2 regions of the Streptomyces azureus genome follow, and region 1 is predicted to be linked to the other one. Evidence: riboswitches for the same ligand, from Rfam matches in the RefSeq annotation. Region 1 holds a riboswitch; the other holds the start of a gene.
The links. Region 1 has a riboswitch for S-adenosylmethionine ahead of AOQ53_RS08300 (aminotransferase class V-fold PLP-dependent enzyme). Riboswitches for the same ligand answer to the same signal wherever they lie in the genome.
Positions count from the first base shown of each region.

Region 2: another riboswitch for S-adenosylmethionine. It lies ahead of thrC (threonine synthase); the one in region 1 lies ahead of AOQ53_RS08300 (aminotransferase class V-fold PLP-dependent enzyme).

Region 1 covers NZ_DF968222.1:8,767-15,741, reverse strand. The annotation lists gene qcrB (cytochrome bc1 complex cytochrome b subunit) at 1-804, shown strand, start outside; gene trpD (anthranilate phosphoribosyltransferase) at 943-2,007, shown strand; SAM riboswitch class IV at 2,268-2,384, shown strand; gene AOQ53_RS08300 (aminotransferase class V-fold PLP-dependent enzyme) at 2,514-3,890, shown strand; gene AOQ53_RS08295 (glycerate kinase) at 3,845-5,056, opposite strand; gene AOQ53_RS08290 (SLC13 family permease) at 5,069-6,484, opposite strand; gene AOQ53_RS08285 (response regulator transcription factor) at 6,565-6,975, opposite strand, start outside.
Region 2 covers NZ_DF968253.1:12,178-19,152, forward strand. The annotation lists gene AOQ53_RS14030 (alpha,alpha-trehalose-phosphate synthase (UDP-forming)) at 1-1,020, opposite strand, end outside; gene AOQ53_RS14035 (glucosyl-3-phosphoglycerate synthase) at 1,094-2,038, opposite strand; SAM riboswitch class I at 2,194-2,348, shown strand; gene thrC (threonine synthase) at 2,367-3,653, shown strand; gene AOQ53_RS14045 (ubiquitin-like small modifier protein 1) at 3,650-3,925, shown strand; gene AOQ53_RS14050 (cold-shock protein) at 4,372-4,575, shown strand; gene groL (chaperonin GroEL) at 5,108-6,730, shown strand; gene AOQ53_RS14060 (NADH:flavin oxidoreductase) at 6,911-6,975, shown strand, end outside.

The sequences.
Region 1 (6,975 bases):
GTCATCGCGGCCATCGCCGGCATCGCGACCGTCAACCCCATCTGGGTCCTGGGCCCCTACCGTCCCGACCAGGTGTCGACGGGTGCGCAGCCCGACTGGTACATGGGCTTCGCCGAGGGTCTGGTCCGGGCGATGCCCGGCTGGGAGATCGACTTCTGGGGTCACACGCTCGTCCTGGGCGTGTTCATCCCGCTGGTGCTGTTCGGTCTCTTCCTCGGGATCATCGCCCTCTACCCGTTCATCGAGTCGTGGGTCACCGGGGACAAGCGCGAGCACCACATCCTGGACCGGCCGCGCAACGCCCCGACGCGCACCGCCTTCGGTGTCGCCTGGGTCACCGGCTACATGATCATGCTGATCGGCGGTGGCAACGACATCGTCGCCACCCACTTCCACCTGTCGATCAACGCGGTCACCTGGTTCGTCCGGATCGGGTTCTTCGCCGGGCCGGTCATCGCGTTCATCATCACCAAGCGGATCTGCCTCGGCCTCCAGCGCCGGGACAAGGAGAAGGTGCTGCACGGTCGCGAGACCGGCATCATCAAGCGCCTGCCGCACGGTGAGTTCATCGAGGTGCACGAGCCGCTCAGCCAGGAGCAGATGTACACGCTCACGGCGCACGAGCAGTACAAGCCGGCCGAGATCGGCCCGACGGTCGACGAGAACGGTGTCGAGCGCAAGGTGAAGGGCTCCGAGAAGCTGCGCGCCAAGCTCAGCGATTCCTACTACGGCGAGGGAGCCCAGATCCCGAAGCCGACCGCCGAGGAGTACCGGGAGATCACCAGCGGCCACGGCCACCACTGATCACTGCTTCGCCACGCCACACGAAGGGCCCCGTCCGGTGTTCGGACGGGGCCCTTCGCCGTGCCCCGTGGCTGGATAGGGTGGACCTCGTTGAGACCCTCGTCCCGTAGTGCGGGACGCCTGACCCTGGAGCGGCTTATGAGCGCTGTGATCCCCGCTGGAGGCGACACCGCGGCGGGCCGCTCCTGGCCCCTGCTGTTGAACGGTCTGCTGGAGCGCCGGGACCTGACCGCCGACGACACCGCGTGGGCGATGGACCTGATCATGCGCGGCGAGGCGACGGACGCCCAGATCGCCGGGTTCGTGGTGGCGCTGCGGGCCAAGGGCGAGACCGTCGAGGAGATCGCCGGATTCGTCCGGGCGATGTACGAGCACGCGAACGTGATCGAAGTGCCGGGCCCGGCCGTCGACATCGTCGGCACGGGCGGCGACGGGGCGAAGACCGTCAACATCTCCACGATGTCGGCGATCGTCATCGCCGGCACGGGTGCGAAGGTCGTCAAGCACGGCAACCGCGCGGCGTCCTCGGCGTCCGGGGCGTCGGACGTGCTGGAGAAGCTCGGCGTCAACCTGGAGCTGCCGACGCACCGGGTGGCCCAGGTCGCCGAGGACGCCGGGATCACCTTCTGTTTCGCGGCGAAGTTCCACCCGGCGATGCGCCACGCGGGCGCGGCCCGTGGCCAGTTGGGCATCCGAACGATCTTCAACGTCCTCGGCCCGCTGACCAACCCCGCGAAGGTACGCGCCCAGGCCGTCGGTGTCGCGGATCCGCGCATGGCACCGATCGTCGCGGGTGTATTCGCCGAGCGCGGCCACTCGTCCCTGGTCTTCCGCGGCGACGACGGCCTCGACGAACTGACCACCACCGCCACGTCCAGGGTGTGGGTCGTCCGTGACGGCAAGGTGACCGAGGAGGCCTTCGACCCGCGCGACGTGGGCATCGAACTCGTCCCCGTGGAGGCCCTGCGCGGCGCGGACGCCTCCTACAACGCGGAGGTCGCCCGCCGCCTGCTGGACGGAGAGACGGGCCCGGTGCGGGACGCGGTCCTGCTGAACTCGGCGGCTGCCCTGGTGGCCCTCGATCCCGGCCGGGGGACGCTGGCCGAGCAGATCCGTGCCGGCATGGCGAAGGCGGCCGAATCGATCGACTCCGGGGCCGCCAAGCGGACCCTGGAGCGGTGGGTGGCGGCGAGCAACGCGTAGGGCCTGTCTGACAAATCCCCGCCTGCTCCGCGGCGTCCGGCACGCGCTCGAGCAGGGGGGACCCCATCGAGGGCGCTCCGGCGCCTTGCGATCGCACGCTCCCCCAAGCTCTCGACTTCGCTCGAGCAGGGGGACCCCCATGACGCCGCGGAGCCCGCCCTCCGGGCGGACGACGGGGATGTGTCAGACACTGGCGCGGGGTGTCCCGCAATCCGGACGCGGGTTGCGGGACCTCGATCATTCTCGTAAGTTCCTCTCCAGGTCATGAGTGACAGTCATGAGGCCCCGGCCGACTGTCCGGCAACCCTCCGTCCGTGGCGGGGTGCCCCGGGTGAAGACCAGGCCGTAGTCAGCAAGGTCTACGGCAAGCGCGGACCCCTCGCGAAACCAGGGGTCCTGGTCGTTCGAGGGAGCCTCCCGTGAGCAAGCGAATGCGCTAGGGCCGCAGAGCCCCGCCTCCGCACACCCCTTTTCTCTCCACCCCTGTCTCTCACGGGAGTTCCCCCATGTCCGTCTCCACTGCCTCCGCTGTCGCCGCCGACCAGGCCGTCTGTGCCCCGCTGCCCGTCCTGGGCCGGGACGTCACCGTTCCACTCGTCACCGGTGGTGAGGTCACCTACGCCGCGCTCGACTACGCCGCCAGCGCCCCGGCGCTCCAGCGGGTCTGGGACGACGTCGCCGCCTACGCGCCGTACTACGGCAGCGTCCACCGCGGTGCCGGGTACCTGTCCCAGTTGTCGACCGACCTTTTCGAGAACGCCCGCCGTACGGTCACGGAGTTCCTCGACTGCCGGGACGGTGACCAGGTGGTCTTCACCCGGTCCACCACCGACTCCCTCAACCTCCTCGCCGCCGCGCTCCCGGCCGGCTGCCAGGTCTTCGTCTTCGAGACCGAGCACCACGCCGCCCTGCTGCCCTGGCGCGACGCCCGCGTCACCTACCTCGACGCCCCGCGCAGCCCCCGCCAGGCCGTCGAGACCCTGAAGCGCGCCCTCGCCGAGAGGGACCCCCACGGGCCCGCCCTCGTCTGCGTCACCGGCGCCTCGAACGTCACCGGCGAGCTGTGGCCCGTACGGGAGCTCGCGGCGGTCGCGCACGCCCACGGCGCCCGGATCGTGCTCGACGCCGCCCAACTGGCCCCGCATCACCCCGTGTCCGTCAGGGACCTCGATGTCGACTGGGTCGCCTTCTCCGGGCACAAGCTGTACGCGCCCTTCGGCTCCGGCGTGCTGGCCGGGCGGGCCGACTGGCTGCGCGAGGCCGAGCCGTACCTCGCCGGCGGCGGCGCCAGCCGCAAGGTCACCCGGCGCACGGACGGGGGAGTGGACGTTCAGTGGCACGACAGCGCCGCCCGTCACGAGGCCGGTTCGCCCAACGTCATCGGTGCCTACGCCCTCGCCTCCGCCTGCAAGGCGCTGACGGAGGCCGGCTTCGACACGCTCGTCGCCCGCGAGCAGTACCTGGTCGCCAAGGTGCGGGAGGGGCTCGCCGACGTCCCCCAGGTGCGGTTCCTGTCCCTCTTCGGGGACGACGCGCCGCGTGTCGGTGTGCTCTCCTTCGTCGTCGAGGGCTGGAACAGCTCGCACTTCGCCGCCGCGCTCTCCGCCGAGTACGGCATCGGCGTCCGGGACGGGCTCTTCTGCGCCCACCCGCTGGTGAGCACGCTGCTCGGCAGCGACCCGCAGACGCAGGGCGAGTGCGGGGCACCGGAGGCGGCTCCCGGCGAGAAGTCCCTCAACGCCATCCGCGTGAGCTTCGGCGCGGGTACGCCGGACGAGCACGTGGAGCGGTTCGTCCGGGCCGTGAAGGAGCTCGTGACAGACGGGGCGCGGTGGAACTACCGCACGGAGGACGGGCGTTGCGTCCCGGACAGGTCGGCCTGAACGGCCCGGTCGGAGACCAGCGGTAGCCGGGTGCCGAGGACGATCATCCGCAGGGCCCGCTCGGTGGCGTCCGTGAGCAGCTCGCTCGCCCGGACCAGGGCCTCCGCCAGGGCCATCGGTGCCGGCAGGATGCCGCTGAACGCGTCCACGCCCGGCACCTCGTGCGCGCCCTCGCCGAGCGTGCCCGCCAGGGCCAGGACCGGGCGGCCGTAGAGCTTGGCCCGGCGGGCCACCTCGGCGGGGACCTTGCCGCGCGGCGTCTGGTGGTCCAGGGCGCCCTCGGCGGTGATCACCAGGTCCGCGCCGGCCAGCCGGGCGTCCAGGTCGAGGTGGTCCAGCAGCACGTCGAAGCGGGGGAGGAGACGGGCGCCGAGGGCGGCGAGGCCGGCGCCCAGGCCGCCGGAGGCCCCGGTTCCGGGACCGTACCGGAGGTTGGTGTCCGGGACGGCGACGTCGCGGGTGAGGACGAAGGCCCAGTTCTCCAGTCCGGTCGACAGCTGCTCGACCTGGGCGGGCGTCGCGCCCTTCTGCGGTCCGAAGACCCGGGCCACGCCGCGTTCGCCGCACAGCACGTTGTACGGGTTGCAGGCGACGAGCAGCTCCACGTCCGCCAGGCGGGTGTCCAGGCGCCTCGGGTCGATGCGGTGCAGTCTCGTCAGCTCCCGGCCCCCGACCGGGAGTTCCTCGCCCTGCTCGTCCAGCAGCCGGGCACCGAGCGCCTGGAGCGCGCCCGCGCCGCCGTCGGAGGTGCCCGAGTCGCCGCAGCCGACGAGGATCCGCCGGACGCCCTGGTCGAGCGCGGAGCGGATCAGCTCGCCGACGCCGTAGGTGGTGGTGGCGCCCGGGTCGCGCAGGCCGCGCGGGACGAGGGAGAGGCCCGCGACCGCCGCCATCTCCACGACCGCCGTGTCCCCGGAGCCCAGCAGGGCGAAGTGGGCGCCGATGGTCTCCCCGACCGGGCCGGTGGCGGGCACGGTGACGAGCCGGCCCCCGGTCGCGGCGGCCAGGGCGACGGCCGTGCCCTCGCCGCCGTCCACCAGCGGGACGAGGTCGAGCTCGGCGTCGGGCAGGACACGGCGTACGCCGGCGGCGATGGCGTCGGCGGCGGCCTCCGCGGACAGGGACTCCTTGAACCCGCTGGGGGCTACGACGACACGGGTCAGCATGGGTGGGGCTCCTTAACGGGTGACGGAGACGCCGAGCAGCGGCCACACCGCGACGGCGAAGAGCAGCACGAGCGCGGCGGTCAGCGGGGCCAGGAAGGCGGACAGCCGCAGCAGGTCGCGCGGGGTGTAGGTGGGGGTGCCGGGGATCTGCGCGAAGAGCGTGACCGGCTTGGCGGAGGCGGGCAGCGTGTGGCAGAAGCCGGCGGCGGCGGTGGAGGCGAGCGCGGCGGCGACCGGGTTGACGCCGACGCCGACGGAGGCGGCCACGACCAGCGGGACCAGGACGGAGGAGCGGGCGGAGCGGGACTGGAGGACCAGGTGGGCGGCCGTGCTGACCGCGATCACGACCGCCAGGAACACCACCGGGGCCTGACTCGTCGGCAGCCCGGAGACCAGCCACTTCGCCGCTCCGGAGTCGGTGAGCGCGACGCCCATCGCCATCGTCGCCGCCATGAACAGCAGCAGTGACCAGGGGACGGTCTTCAGCGCGTCCTTCAGGCGCACGGTGCCGAGGGCGGGCGACGAGGCGATGACCGCGCCGATCAGCGCGACCAGCGCGGGCGGCACGCGGTGCAGGGGCTCACTGCACCACAGCAGCACCACCGTGGCCATGAGCAGGGCGCAGCGCTTCTCGGCCTGGCTCCAGGGGCCGGTGACCGGCTGCTCGCTGTGCTGCTGGATCTGCTCGGGGGTGATGCGGACCGGGCCGCTGCGGTCCGCCCGCCGGGTCGTCGTCAGCAGGACCAGCTCGGCGGACAGGTGCGAGGAGGCCACGGCCAGCGGCAGGCCCAGCAGCAGCCACTGAGTGAAGCCGATGTGCCGCCCGGTCGCCTCCCACAGCACCGACACGGTGATCAGATGCGCTCCGGCGCCGATCAGGGTCGCCACCGCCGACAGCAGGATCACGGTCGGGAACAGCAGCGCCAGCATCACGACCAGTCGTTTCCGGTCGGCGAGGACCTTGGCGAGGGCGAGGAACACCGGCAGCGCGAGCGCGGCCCGGCCGGAGGTGGCGGGCACCGCGAACGCCGTGACGACCAGGGCCGCCGTCGTCAGGTGCACGAGCTGCCGTACCGTGCGCGCCCCGCTGACCAGAAACACCGCCGCCCGCCCCGCGAGCCCGGTCCGGCTCACCGCGGCGGCCAGTACGAACGCGCAGATCAGGAGCCACACCGTGGCTTCACCGAGTGTGCCGAACAGGGTGTCGCTGCTGATCACGCCGGTCACCGTGAGCGCGAGCCCGGCGCCCAGCGCGATGTAGGTGTCGTCGATCGACGTCCCCATCCAGGCGCAGGTCGCCAGTACGAACACGGCGAGCGTGAAACGGGCGTCGGCGCCGAGTCCCGGGAAGTTCCGGGGGACCGCGAGCAGGAGGCAGACGGTCAGCGCCGCGCACAGGGCGGCGGTGGATCGGAGGTTCAGCGTCACGTCATCGAGGATTCGCCCGGGTGGTGAGCCGTCGATGAGCCGAAGATGAAGGGAACTTCACCCGGGCCTTCACCCGTTCCTCAGCCGGTGGGCAGCCGGTAGCCCATCCCGCGTACCGTCTCCACCCGCTCCGCCCCCAGCTTCTTGCGCAGCGTCCGCACGTACACGTCCACGATGTTGGACCCCGGGTCGAAGTCGTACCCCCACACATGGGACAGGATCTGCTCCCGGGACAGCACCTGCCCGGGATGCCGCAGGAACAGTTCCAGCAGCACGAACTCACGGGCCGTCAGGTCGACGGTCCGCTCCCCGGAGCGCGCCCGGCGCGTGCGCAGGTCCAGGCTCAGGGAACCGGATCTGAGCACCGTCACCTCCGGCGCCCGCGCGGCCGTCCGCAGCCTCAGCCGCACCCGGGCGAGCAGCTCCTCGAAGCGGAACGGCTTGGTCATCCAGTCGTCGGCGCCGCCCTCGAGACCGGCCACCGTGTCCCG
Region 2 (6,975 bases), on a different contig from region 1:
CCCCGGCGTCCCGTACTCGGCGTTGATCTCCTCCGAGAGCCGCCGCACCTCGGCCGTGTAGTCCCGGTAGACCGCGAGGTCCTGCCGCGAGGGGTACGCGAAGGCCACGTGCACCACGCGCTCGCGCCACTCGGCGTGGGTCTCGAGGAGCCGGCGGTAGGCCAGCAGGCCGCGCACGATGTTCTTCGACAGCTCCGTGCGGTCGACCCGGACGATGGTGCGGCGGCCCTCGCCGATCTCCTCCCGGAGCGCGGCCATCCGCTCCTCGACGTCCGCCTCGTGCGAACGCTTCCGCAGGAAGTCCGCGTCGGCCCCCAGCCCGTGCACGCCGAGCCGCGTGCCCCCGAGCCCGCCGGCGAACCGCTCGGCGCACGCGGTGAACGCGTCCGCCCAGCGCTGCGTGAGGAAGCCCAGCCGGTCCGCGCCCAGCATGCCTCGCAGCACCTGCCCGGCCACGTCGTCCGGCAGCATGTGGAAGTACTCGGGCGGCGCCCACGGCGTGTGCGAGAAGTGACCGATCCTCAGGTCCGGCCGCAGCTCGCGGAGCATGCCCGGCACCAGCGTCAGGTGGTAGTCCTGCACCACCACCGCCGCGCCCTGCGCCGCCTCCTCGGCCAGCGCCTCGGCGAACGCCCGGTTGTACGTCTCGTACGACGTCCACTGGCGCCGGAACTCCGCGTCGAAGACCGGCTCCAGCGGCGTCTGGTAGAGCATGTGGTGCACGAACCACAGCACCGAGTTCGCGATGCCGTTGTACGCGTCCGCGTGCACGTCGGCCGGGATGTCCAGCATCCGCACGCCGTCCTCGCCGACGCCCCGCCGGACCGCCTCCCGGTCGCCGTCCGACAGCGCCGAGCACACCCACAGCGCGTCCGCGTCCGAGCCGATCGCGGACAGCCCCGAGACCAGCCCGCCGCCGCCCCGCTTGGCGTCCAGCGAACCGTCCTCGCCCACCGTGTAAGAGACCGGGCCACGGTTGGAGGCCACCAGCACCTGTGCAGCACCGTACGTTGAAGCCATACGCCTCAACCTAGCCCGGCCCGGAAACGCTCAAACGTACGGACCTGACCCACCCGGCCGAAAACGGCCCCGGTCACGCCGCCTTCCGCGCCTGGTACTCGGCGGTCTCCGCCATCGGCGGACGCTCCTCGGTGTCCACGGAGTAGGTGCGCGGCTCGAAGCCGTCCCCGCCCCGCTCGAACTGCGTCAGGGACGGCCGGATCAGATGCCCGCGGGCCAGCCGCAGCTGCGCCGTGCGGTAGATCGCGGCGGCCATCCGGCCCAGCGCCTGCCCGTCCTGGTGCCGGTGCTTGCGCACGCCGATGTCCACCTGGGCGAGGGCGTCCAGGCCCACCAGGTGCAGCGCGTCGACCAGCATGCCCAGCTCGACGCCGTACCCGACGGGGAACGGCAGCTGCTCCAGCAGCGAGCGGCGGGCCGCGTACTCGCCGCCGAGCGGCTGCACGAAGCCGGCCAGCTGCGGCCAGTGCATGTTGAGCAGCGGGCGGGCCATCAGCTCCGTGACCCGGCCGCCCTGCCCGGCCGCGCCGCCGAGCGGACGGTCGTACATGCCCTTGACCAGGTCGATGTCCGGGTCGGTGAGCAGCGGGCCCACGATCCCGGAGACGAAGTCGGACGAGAAGTCCCTCAGGTCCGCGTCGATGAAGCAGACGATGTCCCCGCTGGTGACGAGGAGGGATCGCCACAGCACCTCGCCCTTGCCGGGCACGGCGGGGACGCGCGGGAGGATCTCGTCGCGGTGCACCACCGTCGCGCCCGCGGCGGCGGCCACCTCCGACGTGCGGTCGGTCGACCCCGAGTCGACGACGACGAGCTCGTCGACGAGCGGCACCTGCCGCATCAGGTCGTGGCGGATGACGGCGGCGATGTCGCCGACCGTCTCCTCCTCGTTCAGCGCGGGCAGCACGACACTGACCGTCCGGCCCGTGCGCTGCTTGGCGGCAAGGATCTGGTGGAGCGGGCGATCGGTCGCGGACCAGGAACGGGTGCTCAGCCAGCGCTCGACTTCTTCCAGCACCGTGGCGGCTCCTCTGCGTACTCTCGGCGGGACGGACTGTGAGCCATCTCGCGGTTCGGACGACTCTCTCAACTGTCCTGGTCGTCGGTTACAGTCTTGAACAACGCGGATGACCATCACATGTCCGGGGTCAGCCGTTGTTTACAACCGAATACAGCTCATCCAGAGGGGCAGAGGGATACGGCCCGATGAAGCCCCGGCAACCCTCCAGCCGATACTCGTAGGTCACTGTCGACCGCTCCGCGAGGTCCCGGCTCGGGAAGGTGCCAAATCCGTCTCACGGCGAGATGCGTCGTGAGGAAGATGAGGAGAAAGGGCCTCGCCTCACATGGCTGTGCAGACTGTTGCAAGCACCACTGACTCCACCGTAGACCTCGGCCCCGCCGCCGCCCTGAGCTGCCGCGAGTGCGGTCACCGCGTATCCCTCGGCCCGGTCTTCGCGTGCGAGGAGTGTTTCGGCCCGCTGGAGATCGCCTACGACTTCTCGGCCTACGACACCGAGGAGCTCCGCAAGCGGATCGAGGCGGGACCCGCGAACATCTGGCGCTACGCCCCCCTGCTGCCGGTACCGGCCGACGTGGCGGACAAGCCCAACATCAACCCGGGCTGGACCAAGCTCGTCAAGGCCGACAACCTCGCGCGTGAGCTGGGCGTCGAGGCGGGCAAGCTCTTCGTCAAGGACGACTCCGGCAACCCGACGCACTCCTTCAAGGACCGTGTCGTCGCCCAGGCCCTGGAGGCCGCCCGCGCCTTCGGCTTCACCACACTGTCCTGCTCCTCCACCGGCAACCTCGCCGGCGCCGTGGGTGCCGCGGCGGCCCGCGCCGGCTTCCGCTCCTGCGTGTTCATCCCGCACGACCTGGAGCAGGGCAAGGTCGTCATGGCCGCGGTCTACGGCGGCGAGCTCGTCGGCATCCAGGGCAACTACGACGACGTGAACCGCTTCTGCTCCGAGCTGATCGGCGACCCGGCGGGCGAGGGCTGGGGCTTCGTCAACGTCAACCTGCGGCCGTACTACGCCGAGGGCTCCAAGACCCTCGCGTACGAGATCTGCGAGCAGCTCGGCTGGCAGCTGCCGGACCAGATCGTCGTGCCGATCGCCTCCGGCTCGCAGCTCACGAAGATCGACAAGGGCCTTCAGGAGCTGATCAAACTCGGGCTGGTCGAGGACAAGCCGTACAAGATCTTCGGTGCCCAGGCCGAGGGCTGCTCGCCGGTGTCGACGGCGTACAAGGCCGGGCACGACGTCGTCCGCCCGCAGAAGCCGGACACGATCGCCAAGTCGCTGGCGATCGGCAACCCGGCGGACGGGCCCTACGTGCTCGACATCGCGCGCCGTACGGGCGGCGCGGTGGAGGACGTGAACGACGAGCAGGTCGTCGACGCGATCAAGATCCTCGCCCGGACCGAGGGCATCTTCGCGGAGACCGCCGGTGGTGTGACCGTGGGCGTGGCGAAGAAGCTGGTCGAGAACGGGGTGCTCGACCCGTCGAAGACCACCGTCGTCCTGAACACCGGGGACGGCCTCAAGACCCTCGACGCGGTGGCCGGTACCGGCCTCACCGCCACCATCCGCCCGAACCTGGACTCCTTCCGAGAGGCTGGCCTCGCATGAGCGTGACCGTTCGCATCCCCACCATCCTGCGTACCTACACCGGCGGCCAGGCCGAGGTCGCCGCCGAGGGCGCGACCCTCGGCGAGGTCATCGCCGATCTGGAGAAGAACCACACCGGGATCGCCGCCCGGGTGCTGGACGACCAGGGCAAGCTGCGCCGTTTCGTCAACGTGTACGTCAACGACGACGACGTGCGGTTCGAGCAGGGTCTGGAGACGGCGACGCCGGACGGTGCCGGGGTGTCGATCATCCCCGCCGTCGCCGGTGGCTGAACCGGTCGACCGGCTTGTTATTACCTTCGGTAACCGCGGTTACTGAGAGCTCATCGAATTGCCCCCTCCGTGAGAGAAGCGGAGGGGGCAATTCTGTGTGATTGAGCGCGGTACAGTTGGGGAACGCAGCGCCGATCTCCTGATCGGGAGCCCTTGATTCCTGCCGCGCGCCCGACAAGATGTAGCCAAAGTGTGTGCGTCTTTCGCGGCTTTTGTTCCTTTTGTGTGGCCCGACTTGCCCTGAAGTCGGGCGAATTCTCCCCACATTCCGGATCCTGCGCGTCCAGAATTCTCGTCCGATTGACCTGTTGCAGACGGCAGTTGGACAGATACATTCAGCCGCGGTCGACGCGTTCCGGCGCACGCCCCCAACCGTGGGGGGTGAGGTCTGACCCGGGTCCGCGAAGTGTGGATCTGTGCAAGGGCCAGTAATAGGGGAGTTAGGCATGGCTCAGGGCACCGTCAAGTGGTTCAACGCGGAGAAGGGGTACGGCTTCATCGCGGTCGACGGTGGTGCGGATGTTTTCGTCCACTACAGCGCGATTCAGATGGACGGCTACCGCACCCTGGAAGAGGGCCAGCGGGTCGAGTTCGAGATCTCGCAGGGCCAGAAGGGACCGCAGGCCGACATGGTTCGCGTCTCTGCCTGAACGCGCACCACGACCAAGCGCAAGCGACCGGTCTTCTCTGAAGGGTCCGCACCCCCCGGGGTGCGGACCCTTCGGCCTGCTCGGGGGCCGGCGGCCGGGGCGGCGGGCACACCGGGCGACCGCTCGTCGAGGCCCGCCGCGCCCGAAGGTGCCTCGGACTCCGCCCTGGTGTACGGACGCGAGTTCGCGCCCCGGACCCGCCCGCGTCGGCGTCACCGCCGCGGGCCGTGTGTCCAGGCCTTTCCCGGCTCTCCCGATCCGCCGTGGCGCTGCCCGCGCCTGTCGGCCAAGCCGGATGCGGCCCGTTCGCCGGGGGCTGAGTGTGCCCCGCATCCCGAGAGCCGCTTGCACTCGCAGGGGTCGAGTGCTAATCATTGCGTTAGCACTCTGAAGGTGAGAGTGACAACGTTAGGACCGGGTCGGTGAGGCCCGCAGGCCAGGTGGGAAGGAACCACGGGGTCAGCGAGCCGTCCGTCGCGGGCGCGGGCGCGGTCCGAAGTAATCACCCCCAGTCCTGGAGGGACCACTTCACATGGCCAAGATCATCGCGTTCGACGAGGAGGCGCGGCGCGGCCTCGAGCGCGGCATGAACCAGCTCGCGGACGCCGTCAAGGTGACGCTCGGCCCCAAGGGCCGCAACGTCGTCCTCGAGAAGAAGTGGGGCGCGCCCACGATCACCAACGACGGTGTCTCCATCGCCAAGGAGATCGAGCTCGAGGACCCGTACGAGAAGATCGGCGCCGAGCTGGTCAAGGAAGTCGCCAAGAAGACGGACGACGTCGCCGGTGACGGTACGACCACCGCGACCGTTCTCGCCCAGGCCCTGGTCAAGGAAGGCCTGCGCAACGTAGCCGCCGGTGCCAACCCGATGGCCCTCAAGCGCGGTATCGAGAAGGCCGTCGAGGCCGTCTCCGCCGCCCTGCTGGAGCAGGCGAAGGACGTCGAGACCAAGGAGCAGATCGCCTCCACGGCCTCCATCTCCGCCGCCGACACCCAGATCGGCGAGCTCATCGCCGAGGCCATGGACAAGGTCGGCAAGGAAGGCGTCATCACCGTCGAGGAGTCCCAGACCTTCGGTCTGGAGCTGGAGCTCACCGAGGGTATGCGCTTCGACAAGGGCTACATCTCGGCGTACTTCGCGACCGACATGGAGCGTATGGAGGCCGTCCTCGACGACCCCTACATCCTGATCGCGAACTCCAAGATCTCCAACGTCAAGGACCTGCTCCCGCTCCTGGAGAAGGTCATGCAGTCGGGCAAGCCGCTGCTGATCATCGCCGAGGACGTCGAGGGCGAGGCCCTGTCGACCCTGGTCGTCAACAAGATCCGCGGCACCTTCAAGTCCGTCGCCGTCAAGGCCCCGGGCTTCGGTGACCGTCGCAAGGCGATGCTCCAGGACATCGGCATCCTCACCGGCGGCGAGGTGATCTCCGAGGAGGTCGGCCTCAAGCTGGAGAACGCCACGATCGACCTCCTGGGCAAGGCCCGCAAGGTCGTCATCACCAAGGACGAGACCACCATCGTCGACGGTGCCGGCTCCGCCGAGCAGGTCCAGGGCCGGGTCAACCAGATCCGCGCCGAGATCGAGAACAGCGACTCGGACTACGACCGCGAGAAGCTCCAGGAGCGCCTGGCGAAGCTGGCCGGCGGCGTGGCCGTCATCAAGGCCGGTGCCGCCACCGAGGTGGAGCTCAAGGAGCGCAAGCACCGCATCGAGGACGCCGTGCGCAACGCCAAGGCGGCCGTCGAGGAGGGCATCGTCGCCGGTGGTGGCGTGGCCCTGCTCCAGGCCTCCCAGGTCTTCGAGAAGCTGGAGCTCGAGGGTGACGAGGCGACCGGCGCCAACGCCGTGAAGCTCGCCCTGGAGGCCCCGCTGAAGCAGATCGCCGTCAACGGTGGTCTCGAGGGCGGCGTCGTCGTGGAGAAGGTCCGCAACCTCCAGGTCGGCCACGGCCTGAACGCCGCGACCGGTGAGTACGTCGACATGATCGCCGAGGGCATCATCGACCCGGCGAAGGTGACCCGTTCCGCTCTGCAGAACGCCGCCTCCATCGCCGCGCTGTTCCTCACCACCGAGGCCGTCATCGCCGACAAGCCGGAGAAGTCCGCCGCGCCCGCCGGCGGCGGCATGCCGGGCGGTGACATGGACTTCTGATCGACCCGGTCGATCAACGTCCTTGCCGAGGGCGGCACTTCCTGTTCCGACAGGGGGTGCCGCCCTCGGGCGTGTCCGGCATCACAGTGCGGGCGGGATGGCCTGGGCGGGACCGGACGGTTGAAGCGTACGTCCTATGCGTATGCACATACTGTCCGGTATCCGAAGAGGAGTCCCCACGTGACCGTCGCCGCCTCCGCCGCCTCCCGTGCCGCCGAGATCCTGTCCAGGCCCGTATCGCTGGG